Regions from separate parts of the Paenibacillus sp. DCT19 genome, predicted to be linked through region 2. Evidence: riboswitches for the same ligand, from Rfam matches in the RefSeq annotation. Region 2 holds a riboswitch; each other region holds the start of a gene.
What was found. A riboswitch is a leader RNA that binds a small molecule or an ion and turns the genes downstream of it on or off. The one in region 2 is predicted to bind cyclic di-AMP.
Positions count from the first base shown of each region.

Region 1: another riboswitch for cyclic di-AMP. It lies ahead of DMB88_RS07045 (hypothetical protein); the one in region 2 lies ahead of DMB88_RS00150 (resuscitation-promoting factor).
Region 3: another riboswitch for cyclic di-AMP. It lies ahead of DMB88_RS13585 (3D domain-containing protein); the one in region 2 lies ahead of DMB88_RS00150 (resuscitation-promoting factor).

Region 1 covers NZ_CP029639.1:1,607,997-1,618,299, reverse strand. The annotation lists gene DMB88_RS07090 (P-loop NTPase family protein) at 1-1,052, opposite strand, end outside; gene DMB88_RS07085 (VOC family protein) at 1,270-1,653, opposite strand; gene DMB88_RS07080 (DUF6612 family protein) at 1,886-2,764, opposite strand; gene DMB88_RS07075 (thiol-disulfide oxidoreductase DCC family protein) at 3,018-3,446, opposite strand; gene DMB88_RS07070 (hypothetical protein) at 3,653-3,943, opposite strand; gene DMB88_RS07065 (zinc ribbon domain-containing protein) at 4,096-4,341, opposite strand; gene DMB88_RS07060 (organic hydroperoxide resistance protein) at 4,570-4,989, opposite strand; gene DMB88_RS07055 (Nramp family divalent metal transporter) at 5,386-6,681, shown strand; gene DMB88_RS07050 (HAD family hydrolase) at 6,814-7,497, opposite strand; gene DMB88_RS07045 (hypothetical protein) at 7,679-8,077, opposite strand; cyclic di-AMP (ydaO/yuaA leader) riboswitch at 8,192-8,368, opposite strand; gene DMB88_RS07040 (glutathione peroxidase) at 8,761-9,237, shown strand; gene DMB88_RS07035 (hypothetical protein) at 9,386-9,568, shown strand; tRNA gene DMB88_RS07030 (tRNA-OTHER) at 9,746-9,827, opposite strand; gene DMB88_RS07025 (urease accessory protein UreF) at 10,217-10,303, shown strand, end outside.
Region 2 covers NZ_CP029639.1:30,163-40,465, forward strand. The annotation lists gene DMB88_RS00135 (AbrB/MazE/SpoVT family DNA-binding domain-containing protein) at 137-391, opposite strand; gene DMB88_RS00140 (HD domain-containing protein) at 713-1,990, shown strand; partial or broken gene DMB88_RS00145 (TatD family hydrolase) at 2,360-3,129, shown strand; cyclic di-AMP (ydaO/yuaA leader) riboswitch at 3,370-3,624, shown strand; gene DMB88_RS00150 (resuscitation-promoting factor) at 3,897-5,096, shown strand; gene rnmV (ribonuclease M5) at 5,254-5,799, shown strand; gene rsmA (16S rRNA (adenine(1518)-N(6)/adenine(1519)-N(6))-dimethyltransferase RsmA) at 5,805-6,707, shown strand; gene yabG (sporulation peptidase YabG) at 6,854-7,750, shown strand; gene veg (biofilm formation stimulator Veg) at 7,904-8,179, shown strand; gene DMB88_RS00175 (small, acid-soluble spore protein, alpha/beta type) at 8,418-8,594, shown strand; gene ispE (4-(cytidine 5'-diphospho)-2-C-methyl-D-erythritol kinase) at 8,744-9,598, shown strand; gene purR (pur operon repressor) at 9,739-10,303, shown strand, end outside.
Region 3 covers NZ_CP029639.1:2,974,024-2,984,326, reverse strand. The annotation lists gene DMB88_RS13605 (DUF350 domain-containing protein) at 1-57, opposite strand, end outside; gene DMB88_RS13600 (PspA/IM30 family protein) at 153-824, opposite strand; gene DMB88_RS13595 (prenylated flavin chaperone LpdD) at 943-1,287, opposite strand; gene DMB88_RS13590 (polysaccharide deacetylase family protein) at 1,443-2,222, shown strand; gene DMB88_RS13585 (3D domain-containing protein) at 2,404-3,024, opposite strand; cyclic di-AMP (ydaO/yuaA leader) riboswitch at 3,081-3,274, opposite strand; gene DMB88_RS13580 (amino acid ABC transporter ATP-binding protein) at 3,670-4,392, opposite strand; gene DMB88_RS13575 (ABC transporter substrate-binding protein/permease) at 4,379-5,836, opposite strand; gene DMB88_RS13570 (M20 family metallopeptidase) at 6,090-7,286, shown strand; partial or broken gene DMB88_RS13565 (alpha-glycosidase) at 7,550-9,296, shown strand; gene glgA (glycogen synthase GlgA) at 9,431-10,303, opposite strand, start outside.

The sequences.
Region 1 (10,303 bases), 1.6 Mb from region 2:
GCATCCAGATGCAGGTCAGGTCTTGGCGTCGCATTCACAACACTGTCCCGATATTTGTTCACGACGAATCTTGCACGATCCATTACGCCTTCAATCCAGTTTGGCTTCACCCGCTCAGCGTACTGTATCCATTGCCCCCAGCGATGCATCGCAGCAATATCGTCTTCTACAAGCCATACGAACGTATCTGCTGTTTCAATGATCCCTTCACTACGTCCATCCCAGCCTGAATCTCCATCTAGAATAATGACGTCGTATTGTCCACATTGAGTCAGGTGTTGAATGAGATTAGCGGTATCCTCCTTGGACATTTGCAGCAACTCTTTGCGATTCGTTAGAGGCCAGAATACATCGGACTTCAGTCCTTCATGACGGAGGACATAATGATCTACACCTTTGGACTGCGGTTGCAACTGTACCGCTTTCCCTGTTTCTTTCCGGCTGACCTTCAGATCATATAAAAGTCGAGACAGCCCCGTTTCGGCATCAGGCTGACGCTGTAGACTTCGGGTTAGACCTTTCTCAAGGAAGGGTTGCGTACTGTCCAACGTCTCCAGGTTAAGGTAAAGCACAGCATATCCAGCCAGTCCTAACTGCTTCGCCATATGCATAGCAACTGCTGTCTTCCCACTTCCACCTGAGGCAGAGACGACTCCAATAGAAAGAGTATCCTGACCTGGTCGATGCGCCTTCTTGCGACGTGGCTGACGGCATGCGTTCATGACCGCATCTAACAAAGAGGGCAGAGGTTGATATTTCATCAACTGTTTATCTTCCTGTACCTCATCATTTCCCTCACTTAGCATTAACCATGGTATTCCCGAGGTATCACCACCACTACTAAGCCAAGCGTTCAGCAGCTCCGGCTCCGCGATGACCAGATCGGGTATCTCTCGCTCCCCCTGTCCATGCATATGCTCTCTGAAGGGCTCCCATTGTGAAAATGCTGTGAATCGCAAACCAGAGCCTGCTGAGCTCCCCTGCACAAAATCTAACCAGGCGCTGATATATTCTCGATCTTTAGAAGCAAGCACTACTTTTAGAACAATCAATTGTTCTCCCCTCCCCGCAAAAAAGCACAAAAAAGCACCGTCCAATGACTGCATGAGCATGCAGCATATGGACGGTGCTTCCGTCACGTGCTATGAATGTATGGATAATATATCATACAATTTCTGGGGGAGCAAGAGATTTATACAAATCATCCTATAGCTGCAATTAACCTAAAACTCATGCGATTCATATGGACATCTCTCATACAGCCAATGATTAAGAATTATACAATGCGCCAAACTCAATAATGTTACGATCCGGATCAAGGACAAAAATCTGTGCAAAGCCAGCCACACTATCCGGTCTCGCTTCGTATTCAATGCCTTGCTTCGTGAGCCAGTCTATTGTTTCCTGATAGCTCGTAACCCAGATGGCAAAATGCCCATCCGTCGTATCAATCCCCGCTTCACGCAGCGTATGCCCTTCAGGATGTTGCAGCAAATGCAGTTGCTGACTGCCAATGGCATACCATATGCCTGTAGAGCGAAAAGGCGGGCGTTCAATCTCCTGCATCTGCAGTAGTCCGGAGTAAAATTGCTTCGCAATCTCCAGATCACGTACAGCCAGACTGACATGATGTAAATGTGCATATTGAATCATTTCTGAATCCCCTCTCGTGAGATACCGTGCAAGCTATAGTTCCCCTTAAACGTTTACATAAATTCTACTATACATTCCTGATCTATGACCAGAAAAGATAGACACAAATAAAAAAGCATGCCCTACACAGATGTGTGCAAACATAATGTTCACACACAGAACTGTGCTAAGACATGCCTCTGATTACACTCGTGTGGCTTAAAGATTACTCACCACTTAGCACCCAGCTAGCTTACTTCGCGCTATCTAATGCTTCTTGTGGAACTTTAATCTCTTCTACTTGGTCATGGTTGGAGAAGGTGGAGTTCATTTTCATGTCCATGGTTACTTTTTGTCCATTCTGCTCCATCTCCATTACCATGGTTACATCGGTAGCTGCAGGCAGATATGTCTCTTTGTTAACCATATACTTCATCTTCATGCTTGTAATGTTCATCTGCTCCAGCATCGCTTGAGTCTGAGCATCAGATCCATTTTGCTCCATGACGGATTTGGCCAATTCTTTCACATTGTCACCCGATACGTCAGCGTTGATCACATAATTGTCGCCTTCTTCTGTAATCTTTGTATCTTCAGCGATCTTTTTGAATTGCTCCAGTTCCGCTTCCGGATTCATGCTTGCTTGCATCTGTGTAATCAATTCCTTGGTCTGATCTTCAGGAATCGTAATCCACTGATCGCCGACTTGTGAGTAGATATTATCCGAAGTAATATACTGCTTCACATTCTGTGCTTCCTGCCCAGCCATTTCGACCTTCATCTCTTGATAGATCATCATTGGATCTTTGATAATATCCATCTTCATCGAAGTTTTAACCTCTTGATCCTGTGACTGGTCACCAGCCTCAAGCTTCAGATTTTGGTCGATCGTTGCATCTGTTGTGAAGCTCTTCATCGCTGTGGTTGCTTCATTTGTTTTGGTAATTAACTCATCTAGCGTTGGGATTGCTGCCGTTTCCTGCTGATCAGTTGCTGTACCCTCGTTCGTCGCTTCATTGGTTGATTCATTGCTCGCTGGCGGCGTTGCAGCACTGTTATCTGTATCGTTTCCGCACGCGGCCAAGCTGATGGATAATATTGCCCCGATAATTAATGTAGTCCACTTCTTCAAGTTGATTTCCTCCCAAATAAATATAATCCTTATTTATTACCCAGTTTTTCCCGTTATTAATCAAGAAGGCTTTTGATAAATATCCGCGTTTAAAAAGATTGGTTTTCAGTACCGAGAAGATGGGATGAAGCTAGAAATGGAGTAGCGGAGCGTAGGCAGACCTACGTGAGCAACGGACATTTCGGCTGAATTCCATATTCGATGCTGATGATGCCAACAGGCATCATTCGTAATCAAAAGCAATTTTTTTAAACTACATTTCTAAGAAACGTTCTTTGATCTCTGGTGTCGGCAACATACAAGCCTCATCCTTACCAAACCACTTATAACGGTTCCGAGCAACCAGATTATATACTGCATTACGTATGAATTTGGGAACAATGATTAAGCCATACAACAATGGGTATGGGAATTTGAGACCTTTGGCTAAGCGAAGCGCTGCCGTAGAGCGCGTATAATATACACCATCTTCAATAAGCACAAACGTATCCATCTGATCTGGCGAAAGATTGCCCTTCCGCAATAATTCCTTCGCAATATCGGACTGTAGTGATGCAAAATGATATTTACCTTCGGGATCACGCTTAATAATCCATTTGGTAATGCCCTGGCAGAAATGGCATACGCCGTCCACGAGCACAATGGGGTGTCCTTGATGCTGATTGATATCCTTAGCTGTCATAATGGAGGCCTCCTCAAGTTGATGCTATCAGACTAACTTACCCATTTTAGACTATGTTCAACTAGGGCGTACCCTAAATCTAGCAACGCTGAATTACATATATCCAGACCTAACACTCTGATCAAGGAAAGTAAAATAGAAAAAGAGCGTAGGCTCGGTGCCTACGCTCGTATCTGTCTGGGCAAATCACCCGAAATCAGACGAAATTAGTTTTGAGTTACTTCAGCAAGTCCTTTGTCCACCCATTGCTCATCGATCATTTGGTGATGCAGATCTTCTGACCACTGATCCATACATTTACAAATGAAATCTTTGCGGCATACAGGACAAGGTGTTTTTTGCAGACGACTGATATGAGTCAACTTCCATTCTGGGGAACGGGAGTAGAACACACGACAATGTGTACCATCTTCGAGTTTTACTGTAAACTCATACAATCCGTCTTTTTCGTTTTGGCTAGCTACTTGCAATTGTGCAATTTTCGGTCTATAAGACATGGATATCACCTGTCAATTCAAATTTGGTTCATGCAATGATACTTCTCAGTACTAAGTCATATTAAAGAAATTTTAGGCCCATGTCAACTCAAGTAGCTACGCCTGAACTGGAATAATCCGGAACACTTCCCTACAATCACCCTTTTGTGATCTTATCCCCCAAACAAAATATCCAGAATCGTGCCTACCTGTCCTTGTTTTTTTCCCTTGAGCACATCCGGATCAAACACCTCTACATATCCGCAGGAAGTACACGTGATGAACAAATAATGATTATGCTGGATATCAAATACTTTGCTTAAACCTGCTCCCGACATCGACACTTCTTTAATATCACAATCGGTTCCTCGGCACTTTGAACATACAAACCGCCTTTCGATCATCTCTTCAATACTCATTTTTGCGTTCCCCTTTTTAGGATAGCTCACATGAAATAAGAGAATAATTATGTAAAAGAGTACGCTCCTGACCCTACAATCTCCTGCACCGTCAGCCAATTTAATTAGAGAGGCTACTCAAAACTGAAATAGAAAGCCCTGCCGATTACCAGCAGGGCTTGTCTTATATAGCAGATCGATATCAGATATACCTGCTATTTAAATCAAGTCTTTTCCTATAAGTATTGGTTAGACTACATTTAATACAACGTCGATATTTCCACGAGTTGCTTTGGAGTATGGGCAGAAGTCATGAGCTTTGCGAGCGAGATCCTCTGCTTGACTATGGTCTACGCCTGGCATACTTACATCCAGACGCACAGAAAGTTGGAATCCATCATCCGAAGGGTCTTTACCAATGGATACATTACTTGTTACAACCACATTCTCCAGCTTCACACCTGCTTTGCGCGCCACGTTAGCTAGTGCACTTTCGTAACATGCTCCATATCCCGCTGCAAAGAGCTGTTCAGGGTTCGTTCCCTCACCGCCAGAGCCACCCAGTTCTTTAGGCATTTTCAGATCATGCTGAAGTACGCCGTCCGAAGAAGTTACTGAGCCTGTACGTCCACCTTTAACTGTTGCTGTTGCTGTATATAAAGCTTCCATTAGAATCTCTCCTTCACTTTGTTTTTTTGCTGCCTACAATTCATTTTAAACTTCTGGCTCATTTTGAAACGCATATTGGATTCATATGTTAGATTCATATTCAGCTTGTACATCTTTCTCAATTTCATGCAAATAACGCTCAAAGGCTGAAATTTTTGATCGATGGGTAATATAAAGATGCGCACGATGGGGACATCGGCTTATTTTTGTGTTAATACATAAAAGTTGCACTAGACAAAAATTATTGAAGGAGTACAATGTAAGTATAAACATAAAAATTTAGATATATCACATATCACATGTTGTCACATCATTATTTCAAAGTCAGGTGATTATTGTATGAGTAAAAGAAATCCGTTTAACGCCCCTTCCAGAGAATCACTATCCACGGCTGGAATGGCTCCTTCCCTCGGGGAAGCTCACAACTCCATGAAGGTTCCTCAGAACGCAGCTTGGTGGAAAAAATTCCTCGCCTTTGTTGGCCCAGGCTACTTGGTAGCTGTTGGATATATGGACCCCGGCAACTGGGCAACAGATATCGCAGGTGGTTCACAGTTTGGTTATACACTACTGTCCGTAATTCTGATCTCGAACCTGATGGCTGTTGTGCTGCAATCACTCGCGGGTAAGCTCGGGATCGTCACAGGACGCGATCTAGCTCAAGCCTGTCGTGAACGCTTCAGTATGCCGGTGGTTATTATGCTCTGGGTACTCTGCGAACTTGCCATTGCAGCCACCGATCTCGCGGAAGTTATTGGTTCCGCTATTGCCTTGAAGCTGCTGTTCAACATTCCGATGTTATACGGCGTGATTATTACAGCTGTGGACGTACTATTAATCTTAGTGTTACAGAATAAAGGCTTCCGTGCGCTCGAAACCCTTGTAATTGTGCTTATGGCGACTATCGCCCTTTGTTTCGGTATTGATCTGTTCTTGGCAAAACCCGATATGGGCGGAGTGCTTCACGGTTTTGTACCTAGCACTGAAATCCTTCAGAATCCGGCTATGCTCTATATTGCCATCGGTATTATTGGAGCTACCGTCATGCCGCATAACCTGTATCTGCATTCCTCCATTGTGCAGACACGTCAGATCGAACAGACACCGCAGGGTAAAAAAGAAGCCATTCGTTATACAACGATGGATTCCACGATTGCACTTACACTCGCGCTGTTCATCAACGCAGCGATCTTGATCGTATCAGCGGCAGTATTCCACAGTGCCGGTATGACACAGGTTGCCGAGATTGCAGATGCTTACCATCTGCTCACACCTCTGCTTGGTACCACTGTTGCAAGTGTTCTCTTCGGCGTTGCCCTGTTGGCATCAGGTCAGAACTCGACACTTACCGGTACTCTCGCTGGACAGATTGTTATGGAAGGGTTCCTTAACATTCGAATCCCTGCATGGTTGCGACGTCTAGTCACTCGCCTGATTGCAATTATTCCTGCCGTAATCGTGACCGCTATCGCAGGAGAGCACGGAACAGAGGAACTGTTGATCCTAAGCCAAGTCGTACTTTCCTTACAGCTTCCTTTTGCGGTTATTCCGCTGGTCATGTTTACGAGCGATAAGAAGAGTATGGGTGCATTCGCGAACAAACTGTGGTTGAAAATTACGTCCTGGATCATCGCTGCAGTCATCGTTGTCCTGAATGTGTACCTCATTATTCAGACCATCGCGCTGTTTTAATTCAAATAAAAAGAGCCCACTCATCCAAGTGAAATGTTCACTTGAAATGGGTCGGCTCTTTTTTTATCCTTTTCTAGAACGATATGCTCTAGTAGGGTCATCAGCTATAAATCTTATTTTGGAGTATATCTCCTAGTCTTGATCTGGTAGAAGCAAAGGAAGAAGCTGCTCTAGATTATCAACTGTCCAATCCGGGTGATCCTGATCTTCAAGCTCAGGCTGGAACCGTCCATACCCCTGTAAAATGCGTATCGTTCGCATTCCAAGCTTCTTCGCGGGAACGATGTCATTATCGATGCGATCTCCGATCATAACCGCTTCCTCAGCCTTGCACCCTGCTTGCTTCAATGCCACCGCATACAGTTCACGATCAGGCTTGGACACTCCTTCTTCAGCTGAGCAAGCAAGCACATTCACATACTTACGCAATCCGTAACGCTCTAACCGTTCCTCCGTACCTGGACTCTGATTAGCAATGATGCCAATGCGATAAAACCGTGACAGTGATTTGAGCACTGAACCTGCGCACGCATAGGGCTGCTCAAGCTCTTTGCGAAACTTCAATTTAGCCTGAATCTGCTCTCTATGCTGTTCATCGCTAATCAACGTGCGTATCGCCACTTTCATTGGCCACGGCTCGTAGTTTCGGTAACAGGTGACAAATATCTCCCGCACAGTCTCGATCTGCACCGGATATCCAAGCGCACAGGCTTCTCTCACGAACTGACCGATAATATCGTCTACAGGCTCCCATTCGTCTACTAGCGTATCTCCTACATCGAAGAACAACCATTTTAACCCACGTACATCCGGCACATCTATTCCTCCTTGTCAGCTATGGGAAACTCTTGCTGCATCCCCTGAACAATAAAAAAAGAAGACCCACTTCATGCATGAGTCTCCTCAAAATTCCGTTTACCATTTGTTCATAAGTTTAATGATCTATTATTTCAATTATATCAGGCACCTGACAAGGGAGCAATCATCGGTTGCAGCATCAACCGTTAAGTAGGAAGCCTACTTCTCCGTTTAATGAATAGACAATCCGATCGGCACCCATGCCTCGATAAATTCCTTTTGGATGGCTCTGTTCAGTAATCACACACAGTGACTTAGATGTCCACGAACGACAGATCTGCAAATAACGGCAGGTCAAGTTGAGACTATTCTCGAAAATAAAAACATTGCCTACACTGCTCTGAGGCAAAAACCATTTTTCAGCCGCAGCCGTGTTCATGCGAATGACATGCTCTACCCCGAACTTCCGGAGTTTCCGCTCTTCCCCTGCACTGTTGGTCAGAACGGCAAACGGCATTTTTTTGTACATCAATAGTTTGATAAATTTGCGCCCCGCTTCGTTCGGAGCAGTTACTAAAATCATCTCATTATCCATCATTCGTTCCTCCCTTAGCGTGAAAAGACAACAAAAAAGAAGCGTGGGGACCAAGGCCTCCCGGACGCTTCTTAAAGAATCCATGGCAAAAACACCATGAACCAGCGTACGGCTTGTTGCCTCTCCCTTTAACGCTTACGAGGTTAGCTGACGGATTCGGGCGCGAGAGTCGCCCTATTTCCGGCTGTTACCGGAAAATTCACCCCATGGATCCATACTGCCCTAGAACAGCGCATCCTTTTGGTTCCCCCGTTTTCCACCCATGAATGAATGGAAACTCAGCGATTAAAACATCGTTCTTACATCATGACTGATTAGATCGATATTATCGTTTGTTTCGTTTTTTCATGTACAATAGAAATTAAATTAGAAATTACGATATGAATCATACACCGAGGTCATGTTGATGTAAAGTGTACACAGATCACCGAATCGACGGATTTATGCCGTTTCAACCCAATGATATCGCTTACAACATATTTTTGCTACATCCATCTCCTCAAAGCTCTCTAATTCTCGTGATCACAGAAATCATCTGCCTATTCGTCCCTATGGAGACCGATTCGAACTCCCAAATGCACCAAAACTAGAATTATCTAATATTAGTTTTGCATTATTTAATTGCAACCAATATAATAGATATATACGAAATAGGATTAATTCATTCGATACTGGAGGCGATTTTCATGACCGTTTATGAATACAAAGTAAATACCCTTCGAGGCCAAGAACAAGAAATGTCTCAATACCGAAACAAAGTGCTGCTTATTGTGAATACTGCTAGTAAGTGTGGACTGACACCACAATTCGAAGGACTGCAAGAGCTGTACAATAAATTCAAAGACCGCAATTTTGAAGTCCTTGGATTCCCGAGCAATCAATTTGCACAGGAAAAGGGCTCATCCGATGATATTGCTGAGTTCTGTCAAATGAACTATGGTGTAAGCTTCCCGATGTTCGAGAAGATCGATGTCAACGGATCGAACGCTCACCCCCTGTTCCAGCATCTCACCAAAGAGGCTCCAGGCCTGCTCGGCTCCAAAGCAATCAAATGGAATTTCACTAAATTCCTAGTAGATCAAGACGGACGTGTCGTAAAGCGTTACGCACCCAAAACAACTCCTGATCAGATTGAAGCTGACATCGAGAAATTATTGAAATAAATTGAACAACCAACAGCCATCTAACCGGAGACCCTAGCGTTAAGCAGGAATTCTCTAGTCGGTGGCTTTTTTTTGCACTCAAGAGCTTATTTTGACATAAGAACTTATGATAGACATTAGAGTGTTCTGTTGAGAGGAGTGATGTGGTATGAAAAACGCACTTATCGATTTACAACCTGTGACTATTGAAAATTGGTATGCATGTACTCAGCTTAAAGTTAAGCCAGAACAGCTTGCTCTATTTCCTGCACCTGTCGTTTATTGGATTGCGGAATCTAAATATGTTAGCGAATTCGAATTACGATTGCCGGAAAATTGTACGAATCGTTAGGTTTTATGCGAATTAGTGAAAAGGTCATCGATGGCGAAATTTTACGTCTGCTTCAAGTTTGATCTTTGAGAACTGAACAACATTCTTCAGGCTTAATGAAATTAGAATAAAATAAAACGTTAGAAACAAAAAAAGAAGCTTCCATGTTCGGAAGCTTCTTCTTATCTTGCATTATGATGCGGTCGAGAGGACTCGAACCTCCACGGGCATACGCCCACTACCCCTCAAGATAGCGTGTCTGCCATTCCACCACGACCGCATGTCGTAAATTATCGGCAACAAAATTGATTATACAGGGTTTCATTATAAAAGTAAAGCACTTTTTAATTTCAGTTATTTCACACGATATTCCACCTCTAACTGCATGAATCGTCATATTCCCACAGCAGTTGCATATCCTTGAATTCGACCTACTTCCCTTCCAATAAACAAGAATATCATTACGCACTTCAACACATAACTCATTATGTTACTATAATTAACACAATAAAGAAATTTAAATAAAAATAACAAGATTTAATTGACAAAAAGCGGATAATTATGTGATTATATATATCATATAATTCGGATTCAAACTCATAAACAGCATCTAAACGCAATAAAATGTTATATATATTAACATTTAACGAACATAGGAGGCGAAAGATTGTGAACCGTGGGAATAAGCTGCTCGATTATGTCAAACTGCTTGATTCCTCTATTCAAGTCGGAGGGTTCACTCATTCATTCGGCATG
Region 2 (10,303 bases):
GCAAGACAAGTAGGCTTCTTTGGGTAAATAGACAAAAAAAGACCTTCCAGCGGTGGGGTTCACACCGGGAAGGCAATCAAGGAATATAAAAAGGTTAGAAATAACAATTGAATAAGTCCATTATACCTGATATTTCTTATTTTGTCACAGGTGCAGGGATCTCGGAAATACATTCGTTACAAACAATTTTACCTTTGAAGTAAGTTACGTTCTCAGCATTACCACAGAAGATACAAGCTGGCTCGTATTTTTTCAACATGATGCGCTCACCATCAACATAGATCTCAAGAGCATCCTTTTCACCAATACCCAGCGTACGGCGCAATTCGATTGGAATAACTACCCGTCCCAGTTCGTCGACTTTTCTTACAATACCTGTTGATTTCATCATTATAATCAGTGCTCCTCTCAGCTACTTATCATTGTCATTATTCGACATTATTTTATGTTTTATGATACCCATCATACCAACGATTCCCAAAACAGTCAACCTTAAAATTAGCTTAAAATTAAGGCTGTTTTTGATAAAATTAAGATGGGTAAGGGATTAGAAGCTATTTTTCACATTTAAACACGAAAGTGAGCTTTGTCGATTTGGAAAACATTATAACCCCTGTGTTCGACAACATTCGACAAAGTATGTCGAATCAATGTTGGATTTCGGGGCGGAAACGACAAAACAAAATAAAATAAACTAAAAGGAGTGACAATTATGGAACAGCGTTTAACGGAGGAAAAGGTATTCAAAGATCCCGTACATAATTATATCCATGTGCAAGACCCGATTATCTGGCAGTTGATTAATACCCCCGAGTTTCAACGCCTACGTCGGATTCGCCAACTAGGTACATCGTATCTGACTTTTCATGGAGCAGAACACAGCCGCTTTTCTCATTCGCTAGGTGTGTACGAGATTACACGTAAAATTATTTCACAATTTGAAAGAAGTCATTATTCGGATTGGCCGAAAGAGGAGAAGATTGTGGCTCTCTGTGCTGCCTTACTACATGATTTGGGACATGGCCCATTCTCTCACTCCATTGAAGAAGCATTTGATATGAATCATGAAGATTGGACTTGCCGCATCATTATGGGCGATACCGAGGTAGGGGCCATCTTAAGACGGTATGCGCCAGATTTTCCAGAGAAGGTTGCATCGGTGATACAAAAAACGTACGAAAAACCTATTGTGGTCAATTTGATTACAAGTCCACTTGATGCTGATCGCATGGATTACTTACTTCGCGATGCGTATTTCACAGGTGTTAACTATGGTACGATTGACCTTGATCGGATTTTGCGTATGCTCCGTCCCTACCACGGACGAATCGTGGTCAAGGAGTCGGGTATGCATGCTGTGGAGGATTACTTGATGTCTAGGTACCAGATGTATTGGCAGATCTACTTCCATCCAGTTACCCGCAGTTCTGAGATTATATTGCGTCAAATTTTTAAACGAGCTAAAACGCTGGTGAAGCAGGGATTTAATTTCCGTTTCATGATTGATCCTTTGCCCCAGTTGTTTGAAGGTGAACTTGCTGTTCATGAATATCTGCAACTGGACGAAGCATTGATCCAAACGGCATTCATGCAATGGCGCAAAGAAGACGATGCTGTTCTAAGTGAGCTCTGCGAACGATTTATGGATCGCAGATTATATAAGTATGTAGAGGTAGAACAGATCGATGTAGAGACGATTGAAGAGATGCGAGAAGCTTTCGCCAAGGCAGGATTAAATCCTGAGTATGATCTAGAAATTGATTTTCCGACCGATCTTCCGTATGATGTGTTTCGTCCGAATGAATCGACGGATAAGCAAATCTTGTTGCTTGATCGGCAGGACCAGCTGCACGAGCTATCAGAGGTTTCCGATATTGTCCGTTCAATCAGTGGCATTCATCGTGGAAAGCATCATCTATACTACCCACAGAACAAGGTTGATGCCATTCTTCATGAGTTGCCATCTCATTTGCGCCCCTACTTCTCATGATTTGGGTGGTGCGGCTTTATGCCAAAGTAGCTATGCTAAAAAGCATTTCTAACCTGAGATGTTCTCATGATACAGTAATCTGCTTTAATGGAGAGGATATGTAGATCGACATAATTTTGTAATCTTAGGTTTTTTTATAAAATTATATTTCCCTAAACAGATCTACATATAGAGTATGTTGTCGCTAATTCAATCCACATATTGTAGGTAGTTAGGGTCAAATCGTTTAAAAAAAACCTTTATAAGCCCATTTTATCTAACTGAAAAATTCACTTTTTTAAAAAAAATTTAATCAGATATGATTGCACGTGCATAAGCGTGAATACACTATTCAATTTATTCTGATTCGACAGAAAGGGAGAACGAAACATGATGTTATTCGACACCCATACCCATCTAGATGCGCCCCAATTCGACGAGGATCGTGAAGCTATGATCAAGCGGGCTGTTGATGCAGGGATTAGCCGCATGATTAATGTCGGTTTTAACCGAGAAACAATTCCATCCACTATGAAATTAGCCGAGACATATGACTTTATTTACGCAGCTGTTGGGTGGCATCCGGTGGATGCAATCACGATGCAAGAAGGTGACTTGGAATGGATTGCATCTTTATGCAAGCATGAAAAAGTCGTGGCGATTGGCGAGATTGGTTTAGATTATCATTGGGATACGTCACCAAAGGATGTACAGCAGCGTGTGCTTCGACAGCAGATTGGACTAGCTCGTGAGTTGAACATGCCCATCGTCATTCATAATCGGGATGCACATGAGGACATTGTAAAAATTTTGCGAGAAGAAAGGCTGGAGACGTTGGCGGAGTAATGCACTCCTTCTCAGGTAGCTGGGAAACCGCGAAACTATGTCTTGATCTAGGATTTCACCTCTCATTCGGAGGGCCAATTACGTTCAAAAATGCGAAGCAACCCAAAGAGGTACTGGAGAAGGTTCCGATGGATCGATTTTTCCTTGAAACAGATGCTCCTTATCTGACTCCACATCCATTTCGTGGTAAACGAAATGAGACAGCGCATGTACGTCTGGTTGCAGAAGCAGCTGCGGAAATTAAAGGCATTTCGCTAGAGGAAATTGCCGCAATAACCACCAAAAATGCCATGGAACGATTTGGTATTCGTTAAAAAATGGAGCAAATGGGATGAAAAAGTGAGCTAGACGGAGGTAATTTGCTTTTTGATCCAAATAAATCAAGAATATTACAATATTTTAACCAAATATTTAGAAAAACGTACTTGAACAACGCTTTACAACATGCATCGAAACAGGATATCATCTTTTCAGTGAATTGTTGTGCGGAAAATTGGACAGATGTTCGGGGGATGAACAAAGGGACACTTTCCGATGAACAACATTACTTTCATGAATCAATCTCGCTGAGTCTCCGTTATCGGAGAGCGGGGGAACCAATAGGGCTTAAACATCGGTGAATATAGCCGGTGCGCATCGTTCGCTGACCCAAAAGCAGCGGAATGATCTGCGAAGCCACTATTTGATTTCTTCTTTGGGTCTCGGGGTGAATTCAAGGGCGTCCGCCATGAGCGGGTGACCGGAGATAGGGCGGCTCTCTTTCGCCCGAACCCGACAGCTAACCTCGCAAGCGGAAAAAGAGAGGCAACCTCGTGCATGAATTTCCGATATTCAAAATCATTCGGAAGCCACGAAAGAGTCCTCTTACACTCTTTCTTTGGCTTTTTTTGTTTTTGAATAAAAGAAATACTGTCATCATACGGTAAGTATTCAGGAGGATGACATCATGTTGCGAAGATTGATTCATGGTGCAGAACCGGCTAGGTTGGTCTAACCCGTGTTCTGTAGAAAATCAGGTATAGTCGCGTCAAAGACATCATGCATTACTCTAGACGGCGAGGCTATGAAGGAGGACGGAGAAGTGGGCACATTCCAAACAGAAGAGACCCATGAGTCACGATCATCCAGTAAGTCTTTCGCGTTACGGTGGAAGCATGAGAACATGCGTCAAATGGCATTGATCGCGATATTCTCAATTGCGCTTACAATCATGATCTTGTTAGTCGTTTATGGTCAGGCCGGGAAACAAATTTCGCTGGTTATCGATGGCAAAGCTCAGGCGGTAGAGACTCGTACAGGAATGCTTCAAGAATTGTTAGAGGAGCAGTCAATCACAGTCAGCCCTCACGATCAGGTATCCATGCCCTTGAATGGGGCGATTGCAGATGGAGACCGCATCGTTATTGAGCGGGCCATTCCAGTAAATATTACGGCAGACGGAGACACCAAGACTCTGTATACAACCGATGCATCGGTAGAAGAGGTAATTCAAAAGTCGGGTATTGAAATTGCAAGCGATGATAAAGTTTACCCTGCACTTGGAACTTCAATCAAAGAGGATATGAAAATCCGTGTAGTGCGTGTAACAAAGCGTACAGTTGATGTGGAGCAGCCCATCGCATTCAAAGTCATCAAAACGGCTGACCCTAGCTTGTACAAAGGTGACAACCGCGTCATCGTAAGTGGTAAAGAAGGTACACTCGTACAACATATTGAGAAAGTGTTCCAAGATGGAGAATTAGTCTCCAAGAAAATGGTAGGCAAGTCGGTATCGACCAATCGCGTAGATAAGGTCATCGCTGTCGGAACCAAAGCTAAACCTGTACCTGTCGTGAAGGAGCCTGAAATCCAGACGGTATCAGCTAGCACTTCGAAGACAAAAACAGCAACAAAAACAGCATCATCGAACTCGGATAAATCTTCTGCCTCGGGCAGCAAAGTTATTACCGTTTCAGGTACTTCTTTTAAATATTCTAAAGTCCTCAAAAATGTGTCTATGACGGCATATTCTTCTGAAGAGCCTGGCATTGGCACCAAAACAGCCTCCGGTACTCGGGTAACAGAAGGTCGCACTATTGCGGTCGATCCGAAAGTCATTCCCATCGGATGGTGGGTATACATTGAAGGTCTCGGCTTCCGTCGTGCCGAAGATACGGGCGGAGCTATTAAAGGTAATAAGATTGACGTATATTATGACAGTGTGAAGCATGCCATTAACTTCGGACGTAAAAAAGGTAAAACGGTCTATGTGATCGGTCCGGTGAAGCCGGAAGCAAACTAAAATCGTTTTACTTTGAAATGGGAATGCTATAAAATATAAGGCATGAATGATTCATGCGGAATATGCGGCGGGAGGGTCTGAATTCAGTCTCGCCCGCCGTTTGCCAGAGAAGAGGGATATTCCTCTTCTTTTTGCGTTAGAAAGGAAGAATTGGAACATGATAAAAGAAGTGATCGTGGTTGAAGGACGTGACGATACGGTGGCGATAAGGCGCGCCGTTCAGGCGGATACCATTGAAACAGGCGGCTCAGCCATTAATCAGCGGATTCTAAAGCGCATTGCACTTGCTCAGGAGCGAAGAGGTGTCATTGTCCTGACCGATCCAGATCATGCTGGCGAGCGGATACGGAAAATTATTGCCAATAAGGTACCAGGTTGTAAGCACGCCTTCATTCCTGAGGCTGACGCAACGCGCAAAGGAGATATCGGGGTCGAGAACGCTTCGCCAGAAGCTATTCGCCATGCCTTAGCACGTGTGCATACGTCCTATGAAGGAGCACCGAGTCTGATTGATTGGGAGGATCTGATCGCTGCTGGGCTCATTGTGCATCCCCAGGCTGCCGCACGTCGCATGGAGATGGGGAATATACTCGGCATCGGATATTGTAACGGGAAGCAGTTTCACAAGCGGCTAAGTGTGTTTCAGATCACCCGAGAAGAATTCTCTGCCGCATTATCGCAAATCGAATGTGAAGGATTGTGAAGTAAATGAAGGGTATGGAAGAGACGTTGGAGATTGCAACACCCAAGCGAACCAAAGAAATTATTCAGAAGCATGGATTTTCATTTAAGAAGAGCCTAGGACAGAACTTCCTAATTGATCAAAATATATTGAACAAGATCGTTAACGCTGCAGATTTGGACGAGTCCAAAGGTGCACTTGAGATCGGGCCGGGAATCGGAGCACTAACGGAGCGGCTTGCTAGGGTTGCAGGACCTGTAACGGCAGTAGAGATTGATCAGCGGCTCTTGCCGATCTTAGGTGAAGTGATGGAGCCTTATCCCAATGTACGGGTTCATCATGGTGATGTATTGAAGCTGGATCTGGAGGAGTTATTCCGAACGGATTTTGGTCAAGTGGACAAAGTCAGCGTTGTTGCGAACTTGCCTTACTATGTGACAACGCCGATCATGATGAAGCTACTGGAAGAAAAGCTGCCCGTGGACAGCATCGTGGTCATGATTCAGAAGGAAGTAGCTGAACGTATGGCTTCTGCACCTGGTTCCAAGGACTATGGCAGTCTGAGTATTGCCGTACAATACTACAGTGTGCCTGAACTTGTCTGTGTTGTTCCACCAACAGTGTTCATCCCACAACCTAATGTGGAATCGGCGGTTATTAAACTCAAGGTTCGGGAACAACCTCCAGTGCAGGTGCCAGATGAAGCACACTTCTTCGAGGTGGTACAGGCCTCTTTTGCACAGCGGAGAAAAACCATTTCCAACAACCTAAAATCTCGCTTTTTTACAAAGGATAATCGGGAGCAGGCTGACCAATTATTGGAGCAGGCCGGCATTCAGCCATCTAGACGTGGCGAGACTCTCAGCTTGGAGGAATATGCAACGTTAAGCACGGTGATGTGGGAAGCTGGAGTTCGTGCAGCGCTATAGGCATTTCCAGTACAGGCGACTCCTTATAAACAGGTCTTCTTATGAAATTGATCTGTAGAATTGTAGGTTTGCTATGTAATGTATTTAAATTCGGATGAACCAATCCGGGTTCTAGCCCATACGATGGGGTAGAGGTGATTATGTTGATGAATATCGGAGACTTGGTCGTTCGAAAGTCATACGGTGGAGATGTGACTTTTCGGGTGGAAGGCCTTCAGGTGGACAGTGCCGTCATTAAAGGTACCGAGTTCCGACTGCTTGCCGATTCCCCAGTGGATGATTTAATACAGGTTCCATATGAACCGCAGAGCGCTAAGACCCGACAGGCGCATGTCAAGGCTCATCAGACGCTTTCTCGTCTGCAGCAAAACCGGATGGAACAGGCAGAGCGTAATCGAGAAGGATTGGTTCAGGAATGGACTCAGCAGCAAGAGCCTGCTTATTTCGAGATGCCTGGCAAAGTACTTCATCTGGACGGAGATCCAAACTATTTGAAAAAAAGCATGAATCTCTACGAGCAGCTTCGCGTTCCTGCAGAGGGACAGTATGTACACGAGTCTGCTATGGCCGATACGTTGTATCATCTTTTACCTAAGGTTCGGCCGGACATTGTGGTTATTACAGGACATGATGGCGTGCTGAAGACTCGCCAGCCTTACGATCTGTATAGTCTGGGAAGCTACAAGAACTCTCAGAACTTTGTGGCAGCAATCCAGGTTGCTCGGCAGTACGAACGTCACCTGGATGCGCTCACGATCGTTGCAGGGGCGTGTCAGTCTCATTTTGAGGCTCTGCTGCGGGCAGGGGCGAACTTCGCCAGTTCACCAGGCAGAATTCTGATTCATGCGCTTGATCCGGTATATGTGGCGGCCAAAGCCTCCTTTACTTCAGTCAGAGATACGGTGAATATGAATGACATTCTGCATAATACCATTAGCGGAAGCCAAGGCGTGGGTGGTGTAGAAACGCGTGGCAGTTACCGTGTCGGGTTACCTGGATTGAACGATTTGTCCACGTTAAAAGTGAACCCATCTGCGGTTTAAGGTTGTGCGAAGAAAGTCCCAGTTTGGGGCTTTTTTTATTTGCAAAAAAATTCATTGACAGGAACTTTTCCATGCTGATATAATAATTGGTTTTGATTTGACATAGACTGTAAATTAAGGTATAATGGACAAGAAAAGAGGTGGTCGTCGACAATGGCTAAAAATACGCTGTTGGATATCAAACGCAATCTCGACGCTCATATAGGTCAGAAAATTATGTTGCGGGCTAATGGTGGCCGCCGTAAGACTATCGAGCGTACGGGTGTATTGGAAGAAACGTACCCTTCTGTTTTTATTGTTAAGCTTGATGAGGAACAAGAAACCTTCAAGCGAGTATCTTATAGTTATGCAGATATACTTACGGAGTCGGTGGAAGTCATGGTATTTGATCCAGGCAGCCAGACGCATAGTTCTTATATGGAGCCGTAAGCATCGTTTTACAGGCGATTCGCCCCACAAGGCGGATCGCTTTTTTATTTTCATAAATGAGGAATTCCATCTCCCCATCTTATTAGGAATGAGGTTTAAGCAGTTACGACATACTACATAGACAGGTTCAAGTGATCCTTAGGATTGTTTCTCCACAATCTTGAGCCTGCTCGTCCGTCATTTCTGCCAATTAACGAACTGGACTAATTGATGAGCTTAATCTAAGGGGGATGGTTGTATGAGCCGCAGAAGAAGAAGTGTAATGTCAGAGGAGCTTAAATACGAACTGGCGAAAGACCTCGGTTTCTACGATACTGTCCAGCAAGAAGGCTGGGGCGGTATCAAGGCCAAAGATGCGGGCAACATGGTGAAGCGAGCGATCCAACTCGCCGAGCAGGCAGCACGCAAATCCTAAATTGAATTCATCTGGTTTGGAGAGCGGGGCAATCCATCAGGATCACCTCGCTTTTTCCCCATAGATGCGGAATAGAAATGACTTGACAGCCCTATTTTGATATAATATGTTAAGTTGTCTTAGGGAAAAGGTGAGGACGGGTGAACGTCTTGAAAATTTACGAAAAAGCGCCTGCTAAAATTAATTTAATGCTTGATGTTTTACATAAAAGAAATGATGGATTCCATGAAGTTGAAATGATTATGACCATGGTCGATTTGGCTGATCGGTTAGAATTCTCCGAGCTTCCTCGGGATACGATCTTTATCTCCAGTCAGGCTGGATATATTCCGCTGGATGAGAAGAACTTGGCTTTTCAGGCAGCTAGGCTGATTAAAGAGCGTTATGATGTTCGATCAGGAGTGCATATTCATCTGGATAAGAAGATTCCAGTCGCTGCCGGTCTTGCAGGCGGCAGTAGTGATGCAGCAGCAACGCTGCGCGGCTTGAATCGTCTCTGGCGTCTAAATATTCCCGATCATGAGCTACAGGAGCTTGGAGCCGAGCTTGGATCAGATGTACCATTTTGCATTACTGGAGGTACCGCTTTAGCAACAGGTCGAGGGGAGAAGCTGACGCCGATCCCCAATCCGCCGCAATGTTGGGTCATACTGGCCAAGCCGCCTATTAATGTATCTACGGCAGATGTGTACGGTCGTTTCCGCAGTGACAAGATTGTTCGCCATCCAAGTGCTGTCAAAATGGAACAAGCGATTCGCAATCAGTCGTTTGCTGAAGTATGTGGACAGATGGGGAATGTGCTTGAAGATGTAACCCTGAAGTTATATCCGGAGGTACAGCATCTGAAGGATGCCATGATCAAATTGGGAGCAGATGGGGTATTAATGTCAGGAAGTGGCCCAACTGTTTTTGGGCTAGTGTCCAAGGAGTCCAAGGTCGCACGGATCTATAACGGGCTTCGTGGCTTCTGTAAAGAAGTATACGCTGTGCGAATGCTGACATAGCATTCGCTTTTAGTGGTTGTTCAAAACAAATTTGCTGTGGAATACCTACTTTTATGATGTACAAACACGTATAAAGGTGATATATTTTTATATAATTATTCGGATTTGGATGTTTTCCGTGATCGTGAGGATGGATCTCTGTGAAGAAATTAAAACGAAGCGCAAGGCTGGTTGAAATGACGCAGTACTTATTGTCTAGACCGCATACGGTGATTCCGCTCACCACATTTGCCGAACGTTATGGGGCTGCGAAGTCGTCGATCAGTGAAGATTTGGCGATTATCAAGGAAGTGTTCGAAGAAGGTGGGTCAGGAGAGCTGCAAACGTTGGCCGGAGCAGCCGGGGGAGTGAAGTGGATTCCTAAGGTGTCCAGAGAACTGGCTCTTGCTTTTGCTGAGCGACTCAGTACCCAATTGGAGCAGCCGGATCGGATCTTGCCTGGTGGATACCTCTACATGTCTGATTTGCTTGGTCAACCTGCATTAATGAATGAAGCAGGCAAAATTTTTGCCACTGCATTTGGTAATATGGGCATTGATGTAGTGATGACGGTAGAGACTAAAGGCATACCACTCGCATATGCGACGGGTGCCCAGCTCAACCTGCCTGTTGTGCTCGTACGCAGGGACCATCAGGCTACGGAAGGATCGGCCGTAAGTATCAATTATGTATCGGGTTCACATAAAAGCTTGCATACGATGTCCC
Region 3 (10,303 bases), 2.9 Mb from region 2:
CAGCAAAACCGAACCCGATAACGTCCAGACCAGCATTGCCAAAATGTTCAAATCCATTTCAACAGCCCCCACATTTCAACATGAACCGCATTTAAAAGCGAAGAAGAAACACATGTCTCTTCTCCGCTAGTTTTCTTACTTCATCACAACCGTTAGTTCTTGTTCTCGTACTGCTTCATCAATGCAGCCAGTTCATCTTCAACCGCCTGATCTTTACCAAGCTTCTCGAATTCATCATCCAAGGATTTTCCTTTGGAGGACATTTCGTTGCTTGCTTCAGCTTGTGCTTCCATTTGCATCATTTTTTCTTCCATACGCTTCATTCCAGCGCTTGCTGTGTCAGAACTGAATCCATTCAAAGCTTTATTGATCTCAGTTTGAGCCTTCGCTGCGTTATAACGAGCAACCAACGTCTCACGTTTGTTTTTCATCTCCGTTAACTGCTTGCGCATCTCGTCTAACTTACCACGCAGATTGTCAGCGGAAGCTTTGTTCTGATCATAACTTGTTTTGTACTCAGCCATTTTTTCTTCAGCTGTTTTCTTCTCTTCAAGCGCTCGGCGAGCCAAGTCCATATTTTGTGCACGTGCTGCAGTATGCGCTTGCTCTTCGCGTTTCTTCACTAAAGCTTCTTGCTCTTCATATAGCTGCTTGAACTTCTTCTCAATGGCAATCTGTGCTGCTACAGCCTTCTCTGCATCTTGCAAATCCTCTTGCATATCACGGATATACTGATCTGTCATTTTAATTGGATCTTCTGCCTTATCAATGATGGAGTTAATATTGGACATCGTTAGATCTCGTAAACGTTTGAAAATGGACATTATGTTATTCCTCCTAGTCGATATTACATCCTTGTATATAATCATACATACGTGATAATCCTCAACCCGTTTCATTTTTAGCAAAAAAAATCACGATAAACTTCTTCACCATGTAAAATTATTCATTTACTTCATCTTTTATTTGCAGATGTTCATCAATGAGTCTCTCTGCAGTCTGCACGATTTCATCAATCTGCATGCGTGTAATCGCATCAAAATGAATGCCCATTATGACCGTCACCGTAACTTTCAACTGATGTGCCGCCTTGCGTGCAAGCCTCTCACATAGCTCCTGCTCCTTATGTCCTGGAACATGAACCGTAGCCCCACTAAGCCGCTCGTGATCTACATAATACGTTGCTACAGCGCCTATATGTGCGTCGCCGCCTGTAACCAAGAATACTTTGTCGTGTCCCACTTCTAGAACTTGTAATCGAATGGTACTCAAATCATATTTACTCATGCTGATCCACCTATCCTTTTCTTTATCTCATGTTATGGTCCGAATTATGAACAAGATTAGAGTCACTGACAATGAAACATCTCACATGTCGAATAAATCAAGATTATATCGGGCATACCATAGAGAACGCATTTTGGGAAAAGGGGGCTGCTATTATGCGTATTCGCCTCATCGCATTATCATTTATCACGCTACTACTGAGCGGAATTTTCGCACCTGCTCATTTGTCAGCTCAACCGAACCAAGCTAGTACACCTGTCGACGCACAGGGCGATGAACAACTCACACTAGGTCAACTTAGACAGAAATATTCAGATACGTTCAAGACAAATGGACCTTCCACGAAACAGGTTGCGCTGACTTTTGATGATGTTCCTGATCCAAGATTCACACCACAAGTACTGGATATTCTGAAGAAATATAAGGTCAAGGCGACTTTTTTTATTGTAGGCAAGCGAGCGGAAAAACATCCGGCTCTGGTTAAACGCATGGTTCGTGAAGGTCATATCATTGGTAACCACAGCTATAGTCACCCTGAATTCAGTAAGCTGACGATGAATGATTTTCGCAAACAAATTTTACATACCGGGGATATCATTCGCAATCTGACCGGGTACACGCCAAAAATGATTCGTCCGCCTTACGGGGACATTAATGAAAAACAACTCCAGTGGGCTCAAAAGCAGCAGTATAGCATTGTGAACTGGAACGTGGATTCACTCGATTGGAAAGGTCTTTCCAAAGACAAAGTGAAGCAGAACATCTTATCCGCGGTTAAACCCGGGTCAATCATTCTTCAACATGCAGGTGGTGGAGTAGGCTCTAATCTGCAAGGTACAATTGATGCGTTACCAGAAATCATTGAGGAACTGCGAAGTCGAGGGTATAGTCTTGTAACATTGGACGAAATGTTAAACATCTCGAAGAGTAAGTGAATTAAGTATTAACGTTTTGCAAGATCACTTCGATAATGAACTTTCGGTAAACACAAATGATGAATAACTGCATCTGCATCGTCTGATCCAAGGTTTAACTAAAAAAGGGCGTCCTCTACTCACATCAGACTGTGAATGGAAGACACCCTTTTTGATTACGCCTAGATTACTGGTACATATGTTATTTTAAAATGTAAAGCTCTACATCCTGAAAACCAAATGTGCTCACGGATTGTTTACTACCAGGAATGAAAATATCAACGCGTTTGCCTTTGATCGCACCACCTGTATCTCGCGCCGTAGCTACAAACGCTTGTTTCGGCAGTCCTGGGTGTGTGTGACCTGTCACAAGAACTTTCGTTCCCAGCGGGATCACACTTGGATCTACAGCGATTGTACCCAGCTCAAGCGGATTACCGAAGTAGTCCACTGCACCCCATTTGCCATTCTCCGATGGATCTGCTGAATAGGCAGTTGCCTTCATTTCAATCGTTTTACTGTAATCAAAAGTTTTGCCCCATGCTTCGACCACTTTGCTGTCTGCATTGACGTCCAGACTCGCTGTGGTGATCGTTTTAGTCTCTGCTTTGGCTGCTGGAGCGGCTGCCGCTGAGACGGTGTTGGCTTGTCCAGGTACATTAATTTTTAGCCCACCATAGATGTTATAAGGTGAAATATTCGCATTTGCTTTAATGAGTGCTTCCATACCTACACCATACTGTTTGGATAAGGTATAGAAAGTATCTCCCTCTTTGGCCACATGAACAGAGTCAGCGTAAGCTGGAACGGCCTGAATGAGCATAGCTGCTGTCAGCAATGCTGTTGCTGCTTTTGCAATACGTTTCTTGTTAAACATGGTCTTCCTCCCTCATTATGCCTGCGAGGTTAGTTGTCGGATTCGGATGGAGGAAACCACCCTATAGGTTCAATCACAGCACTTTATCGTTATGTACGCCCTAATTCACCCCAAGCAGTACGTGATCATCAATCGTCGTATCTGCATCGTTACATCCCCCGCACTTCCTCCTCAGAAGTTTCGGCAGGAACAATATATCACAATATTGTAACCTAAAGTTGTAGTAAATCTTACCAGTACGTTTGCATTATCGAGATTTTGGTTAATAAATGGAGCCTTTCCCGTGCCTTTATTAGCTTATTTCTAACGAATAAATGACAAAAAAGTTACCTTTCATTTCATAAATCTTCTCGCTTATGACTCCCAAAAGAACAAATAAAACAGCCCTGTCAACGATGATGTCGACAAGGCCGTTTTTTACTTTTAGTTTAAAAGGTGGTTCAAAAAGTCCGCTTTTGATTACGAAGGATGCCCTGAAGCATCTCAACGTCTAATATGGAATTCAGCCGAAATGTCCGTTGCTCACGTAGTTTTTCCTACGTTCCGCTACTCCATTTCTACCTTTATACCTTCGCAGCTTAGAACATGGTCTTATAACACTTTGGCAAGAAAATCACGTGTACGTGCATTTTTAGGTGCACCAAACACTTCATCAGGTGTTCCTTGCTCGATAATCACGCCGCCATCCATAAACAAAATCCGGTCTCCTACTTCACGAGCGAAGCCCATCTCATGTGTTACAATGACCATCGTCATCCCATTCTCTGCTAGGCGTTTCATGACATCAAGCACCTCTCCAACCATCTCTGGATCAAGTGCTGAAGTTGGCTCGTCAAATAACATTACGTGTGGCTGCATCGCGAGTGCTCTCGCAATCGCAATACGCTGTTTTTGTCCACCGGACAACTGGTTAGGGTAAGCATCTTTTTTGTCAGACAACCCAACCGTTTTAAGCAAATCTGCGGCAATCTGATCTGCTTCCTGCACAGATTGTTTCTTTACTTTGATTGGAGCAATTGTGATGTTTTGTTGGATCGTTTTGTGAGGAAATAAGTTGAAATGCTGAAACACCATCCCCATTTTCTCACGAGTAGCATTGATATTATGCTTTGGTTCCGTAATCGAAACACCTTCAAATAGGATCTCGCCTGACGTCGGCTGCTCAAGCAAGTTCAGACAACGCAAAAACGTACTTTTACCCGAACCTGACGGTCCGATGACAACGACAACCTCGCCTTTGCCAATGGTTACATCTATGCCCTTTAACACTTCATTTTTTCCATAGGATTTATATAATTGACTAACGTCGATCACTTGCATTCAACTTCCTTTCCAGTCGTCCCAGCAGCTTGGACAGTATGAAGGTCATTACAAAATAAATGGCTGCTGCAATAAGGAATGGATTCATTCCTTGGTACGTAATATTTTTGACCACACTTGCCTGATACATAATGTCGACCATACCAATCACTGAGATAATGGAGGACTCTTTAATAATCGTTACGAACTCATTACCAATTGCAGGCAAGACAGCCTTGAACGCTTGTGGCAATATAATGTAGCGCATCGCTGCACCTCTACCCATTCCAAGTGAACGAGCAGCTTCTAATTGACCACGATCCACACCTTGAACCCCTGCACGGAATATCTCCGCAAGGTAAGCACCACTATTAATGGAAAGTGTAATTACACCGGCTTGTAGCGCTGAGAAGTTAATTCCAAAGGTTAAAGACAATCCATAGTAGATGATCATCAATTGCACCAGCATTGGCGTACCGCGAATAAGTTCAACATACGCTGTACCGATCCAACGCAGAATAGCCATATCATGCATCCGGAACATACAGATAATCAAACCGATGATTACCCCGAATAATACACCGAGTGCAGATAACAAAAGGGTGTAACCTATACCTGTAGCATAGAAGCTTTTGTATTCCCAGAATACTTGGAAAATATTTTTGGTATCTTTACCTGCCATCAATTGGCTTGCTTCCGTTACCATTTCTTCAATTCTATTCTCACTCTTAAGACGTTCCAACGTACTATTTACGGCATTCAGCAACTCTGTATTGCCTTTGCGAATCCCGATCGCAGCCTCGACCTGCTCTTCGTCCACCGCAATAGGTGCAAGACCGATGACATCGTCCAGATAACCAGCAGCTACGGTATCTTCTACAATCGCTGCATTTACACGCTTGGTCTGCAACTGCAGAACGATATCAGAGATTTTATCCAATGCCGTTAATTTGGCACCTGAGATCCCCTGTCCAATGGTTTCCTGAATGGAACCCTTTTGAACCCCGATTTTTTCATTTTGCAGATCCGCCATCGTTTGATATTTATTTGTATCCTCGGTGCGAATCATAATAACTTGTTTCGATTTATAATACGTATCAGAGAAATCGATGCTTTTCTTACGCTCATCCGTTGGTGTCATGCCTGAGATAACTAAGTCCACACGACCACTTTGGAGTGCCGGAAGAAGTCCGTCGAATCCCATATCCTCAATGACAAGCTCTGCTCCTAGATCAGCAGCGATTTCTTTTGCGATTTCAATATCAAATCCAACAATTTCATCTTTTCCATTAATCACTTTATGGAATTCATATGGCGCGAAGTCGGCACTTGTGCCGAGCACCAATTTTTTACCGCCTGAACTGTCCGTAGTGCCGCTTGCGAGTGCCGCTGGTACAGCAACCGTCAACATCAGCACAAAAGTCAGCAGCATCATGGTATAACGACTAATCAATTTCAACCCTGTTCTCCCCTTACAATACTTTGTATACGACTTTGTCCATGTTTTTACTTCACTCGATATAATGTGCTTCTAAATAGCTACCCATAAAAATGATGCCTAAGCCTCATATCGATGCCTGAGTCATTATAAAGTACAATGCATGATTATGCAATGCATTTTGTTTTTACAAATCTTGACTTGTTTCTGAAAAATATGAACAAACATGATATAATCATTTCACATTTTTATTTTTTTGCAGAAGGAGTCCACTATGACACATACTAAATCACACATTTTAACGGTTATTGACCAATATGCTTCCCGTTTTAAAGAAATTTCATCATACATTGGTGCAAATCCCGAACTTGGCAACGAAGAGTATCTTGCCTCCGCTCGCTTAAAAGAAGAATTAACGTATCATGGCTTCGAAGTAGAAGCACCGATCCTCGGCCTTGATACAGCTTTTATCGGAACTTACACCGCAGCTAAACCTGGGCCAACCATTGCTTTATTGTGCGAATATGATGCCTTACCTGAGATTGGTCATGCCTGTGGTCATCACCTCATCTGTATGATGAGTCTCGGTGCAGCTGTAGGTCTGAAGGCAATCCTCGATGAAGTTGGAGGAACCATTAAAGTGTTCGGTACACCTGCCGAAGAGACGCGTGGTGCCAAAGTTCCTATGGCCGAGGCGGGCATGTTCGATGACTGTGATATTGCCATTATGGCTCACCCTTACTATGCCTTTGAGAGATCAGGAAGCTCGCTCGCGATTGATGCTGTGCAGTTTGAATTCCATGGCAAATCGTCTCATGCTGCTGCTAGTCCGCATGAAGGAATCAATGCACTCGATGCCGTCATCCAGACCTTTAATGGCATTAATGCTTTCCGTCAGCAAGTCAAAAGCACAGTTAGAATTCATGGTGTAATCAATCATGGTGGGCAAGCCGCGAATATTATTCCGGATTATGCTTCTGCTCAATTCTATGTACGGGCTGCAACTCGTAAAGAATTGAATGTCCTTACTGAGCGGGTGATTCAAATTGCTGAAGGATCGGCATTGCAGACTGGATGTAAGCTGGTCACGTCCAACTATGAAACTTCTTATGATGAGATGGTTACCAACGAGCGATTATCAAACACATTCAGCCAAAATTTAGTTCAGCTCGGGATTCCACAAGAAGAGATTGTAAGTGGCAATGATCATGGCTCGATGGACATTGGTAATGTATCCCTTCGTTGTCCAGCGATTCACCCTTACATTCGTGTTGTGGATGAAGTTCATACCTTGCATTCCATTGAATTCCGCGACTTAGCTCTACAGGAACGTGCGCTGGACGGCATGATTCTGGGTGCCAAAGCGCTTGCAACAACAGCTTATGATGTATTAACTCAGCCGGAATTGCTAGAAGAGATCCAGTCCGAGTTTAAGCAACTTGAAGAGGTTGTTCAAAAAGTCCAATTTTGATTACGCACTTAAATATTAATCAGATGAACTAAATCGTACTGCTTAGAGTCTACTCACTCCCTTAGTTAGGAAGTTTAAGAGTAGACTTTTTTCTTTATGTAGCGTATGTATAGAGACCACCAACCTGGAGATGCTGTGAAAAGGATATTGTAAATGTTGAAAATAATGCATTATTTCCACAAATTATGCAAGAAAAACGATTCAACGCTCGCTAACTTGGTTATATACACATACCCTATCTTAAAATTTCAGGAGGTGCTGTCATGCTACTCGAAGCGTTGTACCACGTTCCTCGAGACAAATGGGCTTATGCCTACGATCCGTCTACGATTCATCTGCGTGTGCGCACCAAGAGAGATGATGTACAGTATGTAACTGCACTGACTGGTGACAAATATAATTGGTCAGGAACCTTTAAAGAAATTCAACTTGAGAAGGCTGCCGCGGACAGTATGTTCGATTATTGGGAGATCGCGGTTAAACCAAAGTTCAAGCGAGTATCATACATATTTCGAATTACATCAGGCTCGGAAAATATATATCTGGCTGACGATGGTATCCATCATACCCCGCCCTACCCAACTGGAGGATATTACGAGTTCTCTTACATTCATGAAATCGATGTATTCAAGGTACCGGAATGGGCAAAGGAAGCTGTCTTTTATCAAATCATGACCGAGAGGTTCGCGAATGGTAATCCAGATTTGAATCCCGAAGAAACACAACCTTGGGGTGGCACACCTGAACTAGATAATTATTTTGGTGGTGACCTGCAAGGTGTATTGGATCATCTACACGATTTAACCGAGCTAGGCGTTAACGCCATCTACTTCACCCCCTCTTTCAAGCCAACTCCTACCACAAATATGACACCATTGATTATAAAAAAGTAGATCCGCATTTTGGAGATAATGAATTGCTGAAACAAGTAGCCGAAGCCTGCCATCGCCGTGGCATTCGCGTTATGCTTGATGCGGTATTCAACCATTGCAGTGAAGACTTCCCCCCTTTTCAGGATGTGCTAAAGCACGGACAAGCTTCCAAGTATGCAGACTGGTTCCACATCAATGAATTCCCCGTACAGATCAAGGAAGGTATCCCCTCCTACGACACATTCGGTTTTTATGGCAACATGCCCAAATTCAATACAGCTAACCCTGAAGTTAAAGCTTATCTCCTCGACGTCGCTGAATATTGGATCAAAGAAATTAAACTGGATGGATGGCGACTGGATGTCGCAAATGAAGTGGATAATCATTTCTGGCGTGACTTTCGTAAAGTGGTGAAAGCGGCCAATCCTGACGCATATATCGTAGGTGAAGTGTGGAGTGATTCCTTGACCTGGCTCATGGGAGATCAATTCGATTCGGTGATGAATTACCCTTTTGCGGATAAAGTGCTGGAATTCTTCTGTGGGTCGATGGATGGTTACAATTTTGCAAACGAGATGGGGACACTTATTATGCGTTATCCCCAGCAAACGAATGAAGTTATTTTCAATATGTTATGTAGCCACGATACCCCACGTTTGCTATCCAGAAGTGGACAAGATAAACGAAGACTGAAACTTGCGGTTGTTTTCCTTTTCACTTACATTGGAACCCATGTATTTTTTATGGAGATGAGGTCGGCATAAGTGGTGAAGGTGATCCAGATTGCCGCAAGTGTATGGAGTGGGATCCCGCCAAGCAAGATCGGGAGCTATACGATTTTTACCGACTCATGATCGATTTGCGCAAAAGTAATGAAGCACTTCGCAAAGGTCGGTTTCGCTTCTTAAAGGCAGATCAGCATGACCCCTGTATTGTTTACGAGCGTATGGATGAACGTCTTCATTTTACCGTTTGGATGAACAACACGCCAGAGAATCGTACCCTTTCACATCCTATGGAGACCCGTGATTGGAAAGATGCTTTAACCGAGGAAGAGGTCGTTCCGATCGATGGTATTATGCATATCAAGCTTGATCCCTACGGATACCGTATTTTATATCGACTGCTTGATTTTTAAGAGCGTTAATTCAAATCCCATCTGTGCAGTAATAAACGAAATGATCCAATTTGCGTAGACTATCTACACATATTGGATCATTTTTTGGTCGCCTTATGAAATGGACAAAGTTTAAATGTTATTCTTCAGTTATTTTATTTTTCAGTTGCAATACTAATACCCCTGTAGATATCCATATATTCTTCGGCAGAGACATCCCAGCTATAGTCACCGCTCATCGCATTTTTCACAATCGTCTTCCAATGCTCCTTATCCCTGTAGAACTCCTCAGCACGGCGAATCGTGTTCATCATATCATGGGCGTTAAAGTTCGTGAACGAGAATCCGTTCCCTTCCCCCGTAAATTCATTATAAGACTGAACCGTATCATTTAATCCGCCTGTTTCGCGCACGAGGGGAATGCTGCCATATCGAAGGGCTAGAAGCTGACTGATGCCACATGGCTCGAATCGTGAAGGCATCAAGAAGAGATCACTTCCTGCATAGAAGCGCCTGGACAATCCATCATTGAATGTAATCTGAGCAGACATTTTGAGCGGGAAACGATTGGCTCCCTCTCGGAACCAATGCTCATAATCGGAGTCTCCTGTGCCGAGCACTGCAAACTGAATATCATCGTAATACAGCAGTTCATCAAGCACACGGCAGACGAGATCCAGTCCTTTAGAATCGACAAGACGGGTTACCATAACCATCAGAGGAACGTCTGGACGAACAGGTAGTCCGAGCTCCTTTTGCAGTTCTACTTTGTTCTCCATTTTCTTGGACAGACTTGTTCGATATTTCACTGCAATTTTGTTGTCGGTTGCCGGATTATAGCTGTTGGTATCAATTCCATTTACGATTCCACTGAAGCGATCTCCCAGAGAACTAAGCAACCCATCCAGCCCGTAACCATAATAAGAAGTTTGTACTTCCTGAGCATAGGTTGGGCTTACGGTAGTGACATGATCTGCATAGACAATGCCTGCTTTTAGAAAATTCACATTACCGTAATATTCCACGCC